DNA from 2 places in the Bulleidia sp. zg-1006 genome. Region 2 is predicted to be linked to the other one. Evidence: a T-box and tRNA genes for the amino acid it is inferred to sense, from the RefSeq annotation. Region 2 holds a T-box; the other holds one or more tRNA genes.
The links. A T-box is a leader RNA that pairs with one kind of tRNA and senses whether it is charged. The one in region 2 lies ahead of leuS (leucine--tRNA ligase), so its partner is inferred to be a tRNA-Leu.
Positions count from the first base shown of each region.

Region 1 (7,991 bases), 310 kb from region 2:
CGAAAGAATTAGCGTTATCCAATCACCAAGTCATTGCGACAGGTGGGGGAATTGTTTTGAATGAAGAAGCGATGACTTACTTAAGAGCCAATGGTATTCTTATTTGGGTGAAACGGGATGTGGATAAAATGATTTTAGATAATCATCGTCCACTTTATCCATCAAAGAAAAAACTATATCAAATTTATGCGGAAAGAAAAGAATTGTATGCGAAATATGCGGATATAGAATTAGATAATAATTCATCCATAGCGGAAACCATCTTTCGCTTGAAGGAGAAAATGAAATGATTATAACGATGAAAAAAGAAATGCCAAGAGAAGAAATGGGAAAAATGCGAGCGCATTTTGAAAGCCTTGGTTTACAGGTGCATGAAATACCGGCCGATGAATTCTATATCTTTGGTTTGACAGGTGATACAGCTTCCTTAGATGAAAGTTCCATTAAAGCAAGTCCTTGGGTAGAAGTGGTGCGTCGTATTTCAGTCCCTTATAAATTGGCTAACCGTGCTTTTCATCCGGAAGATTCTCTTGTTCAAGTGGCTGATTTCAAGATTGGTGGTCAAGAAAAGATTGTTTTAATGGCGGGTCCTTGTTCTGTGGAAAGTGAAGAACAAATTATTCGTATTGGTACAGCGGTGAAAGAGTGTGGTGCTTCGGTTTTAAGAGGTGGCGCATACAAACCTAGAACATCGCCTTATTCCTTTCAGGGTTTGGGCTATGAAGGTATCTTAGCCATGAAAAAAGCGAAAGAAAAAACAGGATTGCCTATTATTTCAGAATTAATGTCGAGTGATAAATTAGAGGAATTTGTTGAAAATGTGGACATCATTCAAATTGGCGCACGAAATATGCAAAACTATGATTTATTGAAAGCGGTTGGTCGCACGAAGAAACCAATTTTATTAAAAAGAGCTTTGTCAGCCACGATTGAAGAGTGGATTATGTCAGCCGAATATATTCTTTCATCCGGTAATCCAAATGTGATTTTGTGTGAACGAGGTATTCGTGGTTTTGAAAAGTATACGCGAAACACCATGGATTTAGCGGTGGTTCCTATTATTAAACAAAGAACGCATTTACCAATTGTGATTGACCCATCGCATGCGACAGGGGATTGGAAATTAATTGAAGCGGTATCGTTGGCATCCATTGCGGCAGGGGCGGATGGCTTGTTGATAGAAGCTCATGATAATCCAGAGAAAGCGTGGTCTGATGGAGCGCAATCCTTAAAACCGGAAAAGTTAAAAGAGTTGATTCCAAAAGCAAAATTGGTTGCGAAGGCGATAGGGCGTGAATTATGACTTCCGTTTGTATTGAACATTTTAATGGGCAAGAAATAAGTTTAAAGGTACCGACTTCTAAGTCTTATGGTCACCGTGCTTTAATAGCGGCTTCTTTAGCCAAAGGGATTTCCAGCATTCAAAATCTTTCGGATAATCAAGATATTCAGGCAACTATGGCTTGTTTAAGAGGCTTGGGTGTTTCTTTTCGACAAGATGGAACTCAAACCTTTGTGCAATCTAATTTTCATCTACAAGATAAATTAGTACTAGATTGTCATGAAAGTGCTTCAACACTTCGTTTCTTAATTCCTTTGGCATTGACAGGTAATTCACCAATTGAATTCACCGGTACGAAACGACTTTTAGAAAGAGGACAAATGGTTTATGAAAAACTGGCGAAAGAAAAAGACTTTCTCTTCCAAAAAGAAGCTTATTCAATTCTAGTAAAAGGACCCATTCAAGCGGGTCATTATGTGGTGGATGGTGGTATTTCTTCACAATTCATCACCGGTCTTTTATTTGCGTTACCGTTATTAGATGGAAATTCCAGCTTAGAGATAAAAGGAAAGTTGGTTTCAAAAGATTACGTTGAAATGACTTTAGATATGCTTCGCTTAGCGAAAATTAAGGTTGAGAAACAAGGAAATTGTTATTTCATAGAAGGTAATCAAAACTATCAAGCCTTTGATTATGGAGTTGAAGGGGATTATAGTTCCGCCGCTTTTCTATTTGCGCTAGCCTTTTTACAGAATAAAGATATTCATATTGAAAATTTAAATAGCCATTCCAAGCAAGCCGATTTTAAAATAATCGAATTTTTAAAACAGCTTGAAACAAGGCAAGCTTCCTTTTTCGATGTAGAAGATTGTCCGGATCTTGCGCCTATCTTAATGGCGGTTGCTTCACAATTAGAGGGTAGAAGTCACTTTAAGAATATTCACCGCTTACGTATGAAAGAAAGCGATCGTGTTCAAGCCATGAAAGAGGAACTAGAGAAGCTTGGGATTGAAATGGAAGTCTATGCAAATGATGCTTTTATTACCGGGGGAAGGTTAAAACCAAATCAAGTGTTATATGGTCATCAGGATCATCGCATTGTGATGGCTTTGTCGGTATTGGCTACTTTAACTAACCATACTATGATTCAAGGTAGCGAAGCCGTGCAAAAAAGTTATCCGCAATTCTTTAATGATTTAAAGAAACTGGGCGTTAGAGTGGAGGAAAAAGAATGAAAACCATTTGGATTATCAATGGACCAAATTTAAATATGTTGGGTATTCGTGAAAAAGAAATCTATGGAAGAAAAAGCCTGAAGGATTTAGAGAAACAATTATTAAAAGATAATCCAAAGGTTCAATTGGAGTTTTTTCAGTCCAATCATGAAGGTCAAATCATTGATTGGCTTCAAGAAGCTTATTTTAAAAAAGTGGATGGTATTGTTATTAATCCGGCCGGTTATACCCATAGCTCGATTGCGTTAGCCGATGCCATCAAAGCCATTTCACCGCTTCCCGTTATCGAGGTCCATCTTTCTAAAGTAGATGAAAGAGAAGAATTCCGAAAAATTTCATACATCAAACCTTATTGTTTAAAACAAATTCAAGGAGAAGGATTTCAGAGTTATCAATTAGCGATAGATGATTTATTGAAATATATAGAATAAATCTTGTGGACTGTCATTAAATAGAAGTTCAAATTAGATGAGATGGGAATAGGCTTTAGAAATGAAAGTCAGTTTATTTGTCGACGCAAAGAATCTAGTTCCAGATATTATGATATAAGTGATACATCATTAAGTAAAAGTAGATTTAATCTTTTAAATAAGCGGTTTAAACCTTATCTTCAACGATGCTTCATATTGCTTGAATTCTTACATATTGAAAAACACCTTAGGCTATTATAAGCATGAATATATTGATTAACAAAAATAGGATACGATATAATGTCTTTGTAAGATTGTAATAAATTTAGGAGGATATTATGTTTAAGAAAAAGTCTATTTTAATACTATCTGCACTGTTATTATTAACTGCTTGTTCAACACCTGCTAAAAAGGCAACAGAAGCGCCTAAGCAACCAGTTGCAACTCAAGAAAAGAAAGACGGCGTTAAATTACCTGCTCAGGGAATGATGGCTGTTGCTTGGTATCAAACTTCTGCTGAAGCCAAGGCACTTTATACTCAAGGATATAATGCTGCTATTAAATCATTAGAAGAAAAAATCAAAAATAATAAATCAAACAAAAAATTAGCAGTTGTTCTTGACTTAGACGAAACTGTATTGGATAACTCACCAATTCAAGCACATTATGCCGTTAATGGCAAAGCATATCCGAAAGGATGGCACGAATGGGTTATGTATGGAAAAGCTGATGTTGTTTATGGCGCAAAAGAATTTTTAGATTTTGCTAACAAAAACGGTGTTGGAATTTTCTATGTAACAGATAGGAATGCTGAAACCGAATTTGAAGCTACTAAGAAAAATCTTATAGAAAAGAAACTTCCTTTACAATCCGATGCAAATCTAATGTTAAAAGCTAAGGGAGAAAAAGGGAAAGACGCTAGAAGAAAGAAAGTTGAAGAAACACACAAAATTGTTATGTTAGTTGGGGATAACTTACACGACTTCGCGACTCCAAAAGATGGCTCTCTACAAGGAAGAGATAATTTCGTTAAAGAAAATGCTAAAGAATGGGGAGATAAATTCATCATGTTACCAAACCCAATGTATGGAAGCTGGGAAGGAACATTATACAACAACGACTTCAAAAAATCAGACGAAGAGAAAGACAAACTTAGAAAATCAGCTTTAAAAATATTTAATATAGAAAAAAAGACAGTTGAAGAATATAAATAAAAAAATAAATATTACAATTTTACAAAAATAAAAACACTCCGTTGTAAAATGAAGTGTAACAAAAAAAGACATGCTCATCGGATATACTAAGTCGCAAAATAAGTATAGAAAGAGATGAGTATGCCTGCTGTTTATTTTACCACAAAACACTCTTATCATCACCTTTCCAAAGCAGGAGGTTCGGGTAAAATGAAGTTTTGACAATCCTAGACTGTTATATAAAGTTTTTCAATTTATGTCTTGCAAAGAAAAGAAATATTCGGTAATATATTAAAGCAACTTAAATAAGTAACGGTTCCTTAGCCAAGTGGTAAGGCAGCTGACTGCAACTCAGCGAGCGCCGGTCCGACTCCGGCAGGAACCTCTTGGGGAAGTGGCGGAATGGTAGACGCACAGGACTTAAAATCCTGTGTTGGAGACAGCGTGTGGGTTCGAGTCCCATCTTCCCCATCACGAGAAGTCAGGTAAAAACCCTGGCTTTTTTCATGTAAAAAAGGACTTGAGTTGATATAATAAAAAAGCATGAAGGAGGTAGATAAGATGGATGAATTCATGGAAGAAATGAGTGTCAGACAACTTAGAGAGATGATTGATCATTCAGAAGCTGCTTCCCTTTCGGAATATATACATGAAATCAATGCGGTGGATATTGCTCATTGTGCTAAAGAGTTAGAAGATGAAGAAATATGGAAGCTTCTTTCACTTCTAAATGTGCAAGATATTGCGCTTATTCTGGAACAATCCGATGAAGAATTGGGGATGCGTATTATTGATAATATTCCTTTAGAGGATGTGATGGATGTTTTGAGTTACATGCAAAAGGACGATATTGTTGACTTGATTGGTGAAATGCCTATTGGAAAAAGAAAGAATTTTATCAATAAGATGCACAAAGGAGATCGAAGCATCATCTCGCGTTTGTTGGAATATCCAGAAGATTCGGCGGGTGGTATTATGACCACTGCTTATATTGCTTTGAAAAGTGATTTACCGGTCGCAGAAGGTTTGCATAAAATTCGTGAAATTGCCCCAAAAACAGAAGTGATTGAAACCATTTATGTCGTTAATTCTCGTGGTCAACTAATAGGAACAGCTGATTTACGTAATTTCTTAACAGCACCAAAAGAGGATTTGATTTCCAGTTTTGCAAAAGGAAATGTGATTTCTGTTCCACCGGAAATGGACCAAGAAGAAGTAGCTCGTTTGGTTTCTAAATATGACTTAAATGCGATTCCTGTGGTGAATAAACATAATGTGATTTTAGGCATTATTACCGTCGATGATGTCATTGATGTCATGATTGAAGAGTATAACGAAGACATCTTGGAATTAGGGGGTGTATCAAAGGAAGAAAGTTTAGATACAACCTTATGGGAATCGGTTCGCTTACGCTTACCATGGTTATTGATTAATTTAGCGACAGCCTTTTTAGCTTCTATGACAGTTAAGATGTTTGAGAATACGATTGCTCAAGTCGTTGCCCTTAGTTCCATTATGACGATTGTGACAGGAATGGGAGGCAATTCCGGCAGTCAGACACAATCCATTATGGTTAGAGCCATTGCTACGGAAGAGATTAGCTTTAAGAAACACTTCCAATCTTTTAATAAAGAAATACTTCTTGGTATCATCAATGGTGCTATCAATGGCTTGGTTACCGGTATTGCGGTATGGATAATTTATCACAATTTCTATTTAGCATTGATTATCTTTATCGCAATGATTGGTAATTTAATTGTTGGTGGGGTATTTGGTTTTGCGGTTCCGGTATTATTAAAAAAACTGGGAGCTGATCCGGCGGTTGCTTCCAGTATCTTTTTGACGACGGCTACGGATGTATTGGGTTTCTTTATATTCTTATCCCTAGCGAAGTTATTCTTGCCATGGTTGGTGTAGAATATGACGAATGGTTTGGGTGTCATAGATATAAAATTTGATTTTTTCTTCCTCTAATGTTTCATCAATCCGACTGTAATACAGTTGGATTTTTTTGTATAAAGACTGATAGGATTCACTCATTTGAAAATCTTGTCCTGTGTATAAGGAATAAAAATACCAGAAGCTAAGTGTCCACATGACTTCATAGCAACTTTCTTCAATCCAAAAATCGCCTTTCTCTAAAGGGAGATCAACTTGTTCCAATAATTTTTCGATTAGAAATAAACCGTCCTGTGGAGATTGCCAAATATCCGTGTACACATAATTAAACGAATTTAGATATTCTTCATTAAAATAATCAAAAGCATCACCTAACATAAAATGAACTTTTTTTGTTTGTGGGAATTGTGGGTAAAGAAAGCGCTGAAACATCGAAAGAACAGCTTCACTTTTTTCAATTACGGTAATTTCTTTAACCTTTGGATTATCCAAAGCAAACCATAGGAAATAGCCAATTCCCAAACCGAAGGTAAGTACTTTTCCATGAGCCTTTTGAGCAGGGCGATAATTAGTATTGTATTCACTTGGAGCATCCATCATCCAATCCTTATCGTCTTGATAGAGATAAAGAGTTTCAAAGTGTTGATCCATGGCTCTTAATTTCATCCAATCGTTTAATTCCCGTTGCGGATCTTTTTGAATTTCATCACTATTGAATAATTCAAAACCGGCTGTCTTTTCTTTCTTGAAAGAGAAATGTTCATCTTTAACATAATCTAAGTGAATCTGCTGGTGATAGGGATTATTTTCCCATTCTTTTGTGGATAGAAAAAGAGAGGGCCATTCTTTCTTAGGACCTTGAAATTCCGCAAAGTTAGCTTCTTGGAGTAATTTCTGAACCTTTCTTTCGCCAGCTTTGGTTACATGATAAGCCAAAAAATCAGCTTTATAGTCTTGTTGGATATGGGCTAGACAACGATTAAAAAAGGCATCTAATGTTTTAGAAACTTGGATATTCATTTCTACTATTATACTGAAAGTGTTAAGATATTAGAATGTCGAAAGAGGAGAATTTATGGCACTGGCTCTTGGAATTTTTATTGTCATGTATGGCTTACTTTTATTTTTGCCGAACTATCGCCCTTATATTGCCTTAGGGGCGGCTGTTCTTTTTGTGTTAGTGGGAATCTTACCAATTTCTCATGTTCTCGGGGCAATCAACCGGAATGTGATTTTGATGCTAGCGGGAACGATGATGGTTGTTGAATTATTTATTCAGTCGCAAATGCCAATGTTGATGGCAGAAAAGTTACTTCAGATGACACCAAATGTGAAATGGGCAGTGATTGTATTAAGTTTATTTGCGGGAATCGTGAGTGCCTTTGTCGATAATGTAGCGACTTTATTGATGTTAGCACCAATTGGTTTATCGGTTTCTAAGAAGCTAAATATCAATCCAATCCCAATTATTATTTCCATTTCAGTCTCTTCTAATTTACAAGGAGCGGCGACTTTGGTGGGGGACACAACTTCTATTTTATTAGGTGCTTATGCCCATATGAGTTTTAATGATTTTTTCTTTTATCAAGGTCGACTATCGATTGCTTTTTCAACAGAGATAGGGGCTTTACTAACAATACCTGTTTTATTGTTCTTGTTTCGGAAAGAAAATGAAAAAGTATCGGTTCAAGTGGAAACGAAGGTAATGAATTTGGTGCCTAGTGGTTTGTTAATGGGGATGGTTGCTTCTTTGATTTTCGCTTCTCAATTTGAAAATAAACCAGAATTAACCAATGGTATGATTTGCGTAGGATTTGCATTATTTGGATTGTTATATGAAGTGCTTATTCGTAAAAAGAAAGAAAATGCTTTATTGGTGATGAAAGCGATTGATGTTAAGACTTTATTACTATTGACCGGCTTGTTTATTGTCATTCAAGGTATTACTGATGCTGGTGTGATTACGGAGATT
Region 1 is NZ_CP069178.1:1,053,129-1,061,119, reverse strand. It holds gene JOS54_RS05340 (shikimate kinase) at 1-290, shown strand, start outside; gene aroF (3-deoxy-7-phosphoheptulonate synthase) at 287-1,303, shown strand; gene aroA (3-phosphoshikimate 1-carboxyvinyltransferase) at 1,300-2,517, shown strand; gene aroQ (type II 3-dehydroquinate dehydratase) at 2,514-2,948, shown strand; gene JOS54_RS05320 (5'-nucleotidase, lipoprotein e(P4) family) at 3,266-4,141, shown strand; tRNA gene JOS54_RS05315 (tRNA-Cys) at 4,435-4,505, shown strand; tRNA gene JOS54_RS05310 (tRNA-Leu) at 4,509-4,591, shown strand; gene mgtE (magnesium transporter) at 4,682-6,037, shown strand; gene JOS54_RS05300 (hypothetical protein) at 6,014-7,039, opposite strand; gene JOS54_RS05295 (SLC13 family permease) at 7,095-7,991, shown strand, end outside.
Region 1: it has a tRNA-Leu gene. The T-box ahead of leuS (leucine--tRNA ligase) is inferred to sense a tRNA for this amino acid. The anticodon was not compared.

Region 2 (7,991 bases):
AAAGTGGTAAGTGATACTTCATTGATGTTTCTTTTACATGGGATTTTCCAAAGATATAGATTTTTTCATTGCAGTTCGGACATGGTACATAGGACATATTTTCAACAATACCTAGTACTTTCACATTCATCATGCGAGCCATATTGATGGCTTTTTCAACCACCATAGACACCAAATCTTGCGGGCTGGAAATGATAATAATGCCATCCAAATGAACCGATTGAAACAAGGTTAAAGGAACATCGGATGTTCCTGGAGGCATATCCACAAACATATAGTCCACATCCTCCCAAAGTACTTCTGAATAAAATTGTTTTAAAACATTAGCCACCACCGGTCCACGCCAAATGACCGGTTGCACATCCATATCCAGTAACATATTCGTGCTCATCACCTGAACACCTGTTTTCGTTACCGCCGGAAACATCATGCCCTTTTGACCTTGAGCTTTACTAGTGATACCAAAGGTTCTACCTTGGCTAGGTCCTGTAATATCACCATCTAAAACAGCACAACGATGCCCTCTTTTCTGCATACCGGAAGCAATCATTGCTGTTACGAATGATTTACCAACACCACCTTTTCCACTGAAAATACCAATGACTTTTTTAACCTTAGCTTGTTCATGAAGATGGATACTAAAATCCTCTTTCGCATGCTTACGAAATCCATAATCCTCCGGTGTTTTCCCTTTATTATTTACTTCACTCATTTTTTCTCCTTACGTAACTGACTTAAATAACCATTCACTTTTTGACTGGCGAGTTCAATGTTATCATGAATGACTAAGACCACGTATTCATCTGCTTCTGATAATACCGCATTACTCACTTTAAAGACTTCATTGGGGTATTGGTTCACCATTTTTCGCTTTAATTCCACCAAATAGTCTTTTAAATTAACTTTGACTTTATCCTTTTTTTTCGTACGAATAACGGCAATCATTTCCGCTGTACCTTCTTTACGAGAACGATAAATCACTGCTTCTTCATAAGGCTGTTCATTTTGAAAGAATAAACCTTTCACGACGCGATCTTTCACTCTTTCTAACTGATCTTTTTGATCAAGATCTTTTAATAAATGGCTTGCCAGTTGTTCACAAGAGGAAATTGAAGCTCCATTTTTTATGGAACAAGCAGCCAAAGACAACATTAAAAGAAGGCATAAAAAGAATTTAGATTTCATGGCTTTCTCCAAAGAGTTCATCCTCCTCTTTTGTTTGATAGTCTGGTAAATCCGGCAATTCTTGTAAGCTTTCTAATTGAAAAGCATCTAAAAAAGCCTCACTAACACCATAGAGAATTGGTCTGCCTGCCGCTTGTGAGCGACCAACTTCTTCAATTAAACCACGAGTCTGTAGCTTTCTTAACATCACATCCGCACCAACCCCACGAATTTCTTCAATTTCCACCCGTGTAATAGGTTGTTTATAGGCAATGATAGCCAAGGTTTCCATAGCTGCTACAGATAGTTTTGAACCGGCTTCTTCTTGAAATAATGTCTTTAAATAAGGTTCAATCGTCCCCTTTGACAACAAACGATAGCGACCACCATAATGGCTTAATTCAATGCCTGAAGACTCTTGTTCATATCTTTGATTTAGTTCCTCAATGCAAGTATGAAGCTGTTCCTCATTTAAAGATAAAATATCTTTTAATTGTTCATCACGAATTCCCTCTTCACCAACCGCGAAAAGAAGTCCTTCGACTAAACTTAATAAGCGAGCTTGATTTTCCATTTTAATGATTTCCCTTCTGTACCCAGATGGTATCTTTTTCATCGATTTGAATAAAACACTTTTGTTGGCGAGCTAAATCTAAGATAGCTAAAAAAGTAACGATCAATTCTTGCTTGGTTTCACAATCTTCTAATAAGCAATCAAAACCGAAGGTATCTGGTAATTCTAAAAACCGAGCTCTTAATTCCAACACCCGATCTTCCATCGATATTTCTTTAACGGTATAACGAACCGGGCTTATTCTTTCCAATTGTTTCCGTCTCCATAAACGTGACATGGCTTTTAATAAATCATAGGGATTACCTTGAAATCCCTCGCATGTATCCACTTCATTTAGTGGGTAATCCATCATTGGACGAGCGTATTTTAGTTGTCTTTGTTCGTAATATATTTCTAATTCTTCTCGTATTTCTTTGAATTGTTGGTACTCTAATAAACGTTTTACCAAAGTCTCTCTAGTGTCTTGTTCATAATTATCTTCTAATTCATCCTTTGGATTTGGTAGCAATTGCTTTGATTTATATTCAATCAGAGAAGCCAATTGAGCCAAGTATTCACCGGCAATTTCAAGATGAAATCGTTGCATGGAGTGGATATAAGCCATATACTGACTCGCCAATTCATTTAAATCTAAGTTCATTAAATCCAATTGTTTTTCATGGATTAAATGCAACATCAAATCCAATGGTCCATCAAATTGATCAATTGTGACTGAAAATTCTTCCATGTGCTTATTCTACCAAAAAAAAAGACAGTTTTCACTGTCTTAAAATTACTTCACCACAATATTCACTAATTTATTAGGAACGACAATTACTTTCACAATTTGTTTACCGGTGGTGTAATTTGGTACTAATTCAATTGCTTTATCTTGAAGTACTTGTATGTCTGAATCTTTTTCAGTTTCAAACTTAGCTCTTAGTTTACCATTAACTTGAACCACAACAGTAACTGTATTTTGAACCAACTTTGTTTCATCATAACTTGGCCATTTTTCAAAGCTGATACCTTTCTTGGAAGTAAGAATTGTCCAAAGTTCTTCACCCAAATGAGGCGCAAAACAAGAAAACATCTTGATGAAATTTTCTATATAAGGTTGATAAACTTTATCCACCTTGTAACACTCATTGATGAAAATCATCATTTGTGAGATAGCCGTATTGAAGCACAAGTTTTCCACATCTTCGGATACTTTTTTAACCGTTGCATGATAAATCATATCCAAAGAACCATCGTTTTCTTTTGTTAGTTTATTGCTTTCAACCACCAAACGATACACACGATTTAACCACTTAAATGAGCCTTCCACCCCTTGTTCACTCCATGGTTTTGAAGCTTCCAATGGTCCCATAAACATTTCATAAACACGAACAGTATCCGCACCATATTCTTCAATCAAGATATTCGGATCCACAATGAACTTTGGATAACGTTTCCCCATTTTAATGCCATTGGTACCTAAAATCATGCCTTGATGGACTAGCTTTTGGAATGGTTCTTTGCTTGGAACAATGCCTTTATCGTATAAGAAACGATTCCACATACGAGCATAAAGAAGATGACCCACCGCATGCTCCGGTCCACCTACATATAAATCCACAGGCATCCAATGTTTCAATAGTTCAGGGGCACCTAAACAACTATCGTTATTCGGATCAATGTAACGAAGATAATACCAACTACTTCCAGCTGAGCCCGGCATTGTAGAGGTCTCTCGTTGCCCTTTTATTCCATCCATTTCAACATTCACCCAATCCTTCGCTTTCGCAAGTGGAGCTAAGCCATCCTTTCCTGCTTTGTAGTCATTTAGGACTGGTAATAATAGTGGTAATTGCTGATCACTTAATGACACAAAACGATCATCTTCTAAATGAACGATTGGAATGGGTTCTCCCCAATACCGTTGGCGAGCAAAAATCCATTCTCGAATACGATAATTAACTTTCTTAGACCCAATCCCTTTTTCTTCTAGCCAAGCTAGCATTTTTTTAATTGCATCTTCTTTATTTAAGCCATTAAGCCAATCAGAATTGATGTGTAAACCGTCTTCTTCCCAAGCCTCTTCGCTAATATTTCCGCCTTCTAATACGGGTAAAATTTCTAAGCCAAACTTCTTCGCAAACGCATAATCTCTTGCATCATGAGCAGGAACTGCCATAATGGCACCAGTTCCATAACTTGTTAGAACATAGTCGGAAATCCAAATAGGAATGGCTTTCTGATTGACCGGATTAATTGCATAAGCCCCTGTAAATACACCGGTCTTTTCTTTGTTTAATTCGCTTCTTTCTAAATCCGATTTTAAAGAAGCTGCTTTTCGGTAGGCTTCCACAAGCTCTTTTTGTTCGGGAGTTGTAATTTGATGGACCAATTCATGCTCTGGCGATAACACACAATAACTAGCCCCAAATAAAGTATCACAACGAGTTGTAAAGACAACGAAATGATGATGACTACCTTGCACTTGGAACTCTACTTGAACACCAACGGATTTACCAATCCAATTTCGTTGCATTTCTTTGGTCGATTCCGGCCAGTCCAAATCATTCAAGCCTGCCAATAGTTTTTCCGCATAAGCCGGTATATCAATAATCCATTGTTTCATATTCTTACGAACCACTGGATAACCGCCACGCTCACTCTTACCATCAATGATTTCATCGTTGGATAAAACAGTTCCTAATTCTTCACACCAATTGACTGGCATATCCACACATTTAGCTAAGCCTTCTTCAAAAAGTTGTTTAAAAATCCATTGTGTCCAATGATAGAACTTTGGATCAGCCGTGCTAATTTCACGATTCCAATCATAAGAGAAGCCAAAGGCTTTTAATTGTTTCCGAAAAGTTTCGATATTTTTTTCCGTGAAGGTAGCGGGATTATTTCCTGTTTGAATAGCGTATTGTTCAGCCGGTAAACCAAAAGCATCATAGCCCATTGGATGCAATACATTATAGCCTTGCATACGACGCTTACGACAAAGAATATCGGTTGCCGTATATCCTTCTGGATGACCGGCGTGTAGACCCTGCCCGCTTGGGTAGGGGAACATATCTAACGCATAGTATTTTGGTTTAGAAAAATCATAAGCATCGGTTTTAAAAGTTTCATTTTCTGCCCAATAAGTTTGCCATTTGGCTTCTATTTCTTTGTGATTGTATGGCATGTTTTCCTCCTTAATAAATAAAAAAGCCCTTATCTCTAAGGACGTATTTCACGCGTTACCACCTTAGTTCATAGATTGCTCTATGCCCTTATTTCTCTTTTAGCGCAAGAGTTACGGTTCGCTCCAAAGTAAGTTCAATGATTTTGAAACACTAAGTTCCACCAACCCTTAGTTCTCTAGGCTTCCGTCCTCATTTACTACTCTTCTTCAACACGATAGATGTCTGTATTATACACTTTATTTAAAGATTCCATCAAGGGTATCAATTAGATAATCCGGACAATTTCCATCATTATGCGTTAAATCAATTTCTTGTCCTTCACTGACTAAAATACTAGTGATATCCATCTGCGAACAAACGGGAACCTCTTCTTTCATCGACCGACACAGACGGAGCACGTCTTCGTGAGACTTTTTTAAAAAAGATAAAGCACACCTTTGGAAAGCTTTGGAATGCAAACCAAAGGCATATAGCTTCTGATTACAAGCATAGGCAATCATCCATGCTAAACTACTCGCCCCAAAGCTCACTTGTCCATCGACACTTTGTGTTTTACGAGAATCCAAACAAATCAACTTTGCGCCAAATTCCACTTGTGAAATAACCATGGCAATTTCTTGCTCATCAATGACAGACTTTCGACCAATTAAAACATAGTCCGGTCTTGAAAAATCAAGCTCAACACCATAATTGACAATTTCTTGTTTAATTCGATTAGAACCTAGATAAGCTACTTTCGGATTTTTCTTCTTTGTGCAGATATATTGCAAAGCTGCCCGGCTTGTGGAATAGAATTGCTTTTCCTTTAAAAAAACTAATTTTTTTTGCCAATCTGAATAGGATTTTTGTTGACTAAGAAGGAGAAAATCAATCTTTTCTTTGTACAACTTTTCTAAAAAATGACGATCTTTCTCAGAATGAATTAAGTTATCTGGTATCAGTAATGTTTTCCTTTGTATGTTCATAGTTTAAGTGTAGCACTACTACAGGTTTTATCACAATTGTGTTAGTATGAACACATGAATAAATATCGTAAATGGCTTTTCAGTATTTTGGGAGTTTTGTTCGTTATTTTACTTACGGTGGTTCATTCTTTCTGGATTAGTCCAAATCGTTTTAAGATACGAAAAGAAATTTTATCTTCCAAACAAATTCCTAAATCCTTACATAATCTTCGTATTTTGTACTTTAGTGATCTTCAATATGGTGAATTTATGAACCAAAAACGTCTACACTCTTTGGTCAAACAAATCAATTCTTTACAAGCGGATGTTGTTTTATTTGGTGGTGATGTGTATAGTACAATTGCGAAAATTGATATTGAGTCAAATAAACAAATTCAAAGCGAACTTTCTTCTATTCAAGCGAAATATGGTAAGTTTGCAGTCTTAGGTGATCAAGATGAGATGGATAAACAGCACTTACAAGCGGTTCAAAGTGTTTTAACTCAAAGTAATTTTGAAATTCTTAAAAATCAATCCGTTTTATTGCATAAGGGTGAAATGGATAGCATTGTGTTAGTTGGCTTAGCGAATGGTATCACTAGTTCTATCGACGCCAAGAAAGCGTATGAGAATTTAATGCCGACGCATTATGTCTTAGCCTTCTCTCACACCCCGGATTCTGCGAAACAAGTTCCCCCTGATTTGACGGATTATTATTTAGCCGGACATAGTTTAGGTGGACAGATTTATTATTTATTTGGCTCATTAAGCAGACCAATAATGGCGAAAGAAATCTTCCGTGGTAAGTCTTCTATCAAAGGTAAGTTTGATGTCGATGTGACCAATGGAGTTGGTACCATCAAAAAAGATATTCGCTTTCTAAGTCCGGCTGAAATGGTCTTATATACCTTGAAAAAGGATTAACGCATGGTTAATCCTTTTAAAATACCTCATCTAACTGTTTCCGTAGAAACAAGGACGCATTTTTACAAATCTCTTGCCAATTATCTTGACCGGTGTACCAAAACTCAGCTGTGAAAAGATGCACACCCAATTCTTTTAATACCTGCAAATCCTTTACGTATTCTGTATGACCTGTTCCAAAAGGAACTTCGCGATAGTGACCGGGTAGGGTTTCCTTTAAATGAGCGGCGATAAGATGACCTATCCCTTTTTTTAAATCATCCCCAACCTCGTGTCCATAGATTTTCGCTGCATTGGTTAAATTACCAATATCAGGAAATACTTGTAAGTAAGGGCTATTTATTCTGTTCACATATTCCATCGCTTTTTCCACCGTATCCATAAATGGTGTTTCCATGGTTTCAAATCCCATGAGAATCCCTTCTTTTGCGGCCATATCACAAGCTAGGCTTAAATTCTTAACGAATTGATTTCTAGTGTGTTCATTACCTTGTTCATAATAGACATCATAACCGGCTAGTTGAATCATGCGAATGCCTACTTTAGTAGCAAAAGAAATAGCTTTTTGCATAATATCAATACTTCTTTGCCTCGTTTCTTCATTTAAAGAGCCCAAAGGGTATTTCCGATGTCCGCTTAAACACATCGTTCTTATAGGAATATTTGTCTCAAGGATAGCTTGGTTTATCTCATGAATTTTCTCATCACTAAAATCCAATCTAGCTAATTTTTCATCACTTTCATCCATACTAATTTCCAAATGATCAAAACCCGCTTCTTTAACAAACAAAAGCTTTTCCTTGATGGACAAACGATTAGGCATGGATTTTTCATACATCCCTAATAGATACTTTTTATTTTTGCCCATAATAAGCTCCCGGTCCATGTTTTCTTAAGAAATGTTTATCCAATAATTCCTGTTGCATCATACCAACATGAGGGTTAATTATAAGTGTTTTTATTGCCATGGTACAAAGTTCCTCTAAGACAACCGCATTATGCACAGCCTCTTTCGCATCTTTACCCCAGATAAACGGTCCATGACTATTCACCAAAACGGCAGGCATTTGAATAGGATTAAGCTTTCTTTCGTTAAAGGTTTCCACAATGACTTTCCCCGTATTAAGTTCATAGTCTTTTTTAATCTCATCCACATACATCTTTCTTGTACAAGGAATATTGCCATAAAAATAATCTCCATGGGTTGTTCCTAAAGCT
Region 2 is NZ_CP069178.1:746,420-754,410, forward strand. It holds gene JOS54_RS03715 (Mrp/NBP35 family ATP-binding protein) at 1-712, opposite strand, end outside; gene JOS54_RS03720 (DUF4358 domain-containing protein) at 709-1,185, opposite strand; gene scpB (SMC-Scp complex subunit ScpB) at 1,175-1,738, opposite strand; gene JOS54_RS03730 (ScpA family protein) at 1,740-2,465, opposite strand; gene leuS (leucine--tRNA ligase) at 2,511-4,904, opposite strand; T-box leader at 4,939-5,124, opposite strand; gene JOS54_RS03740 (hypothetical protein) at 5,142-5,870, opposite strand; gene JOS54_RS03745 (metallophosphoesterase) at 5,925-6,773, shown strand; gene JOS54_RS03750 (L-ribulose-5-phosphate 3-epimerase) at 6,790-7,641, opposite strand; gene araD (L-ribulose-5-phosphate 4-epimerase) at 7,628-7,991, opposite strand, start outside.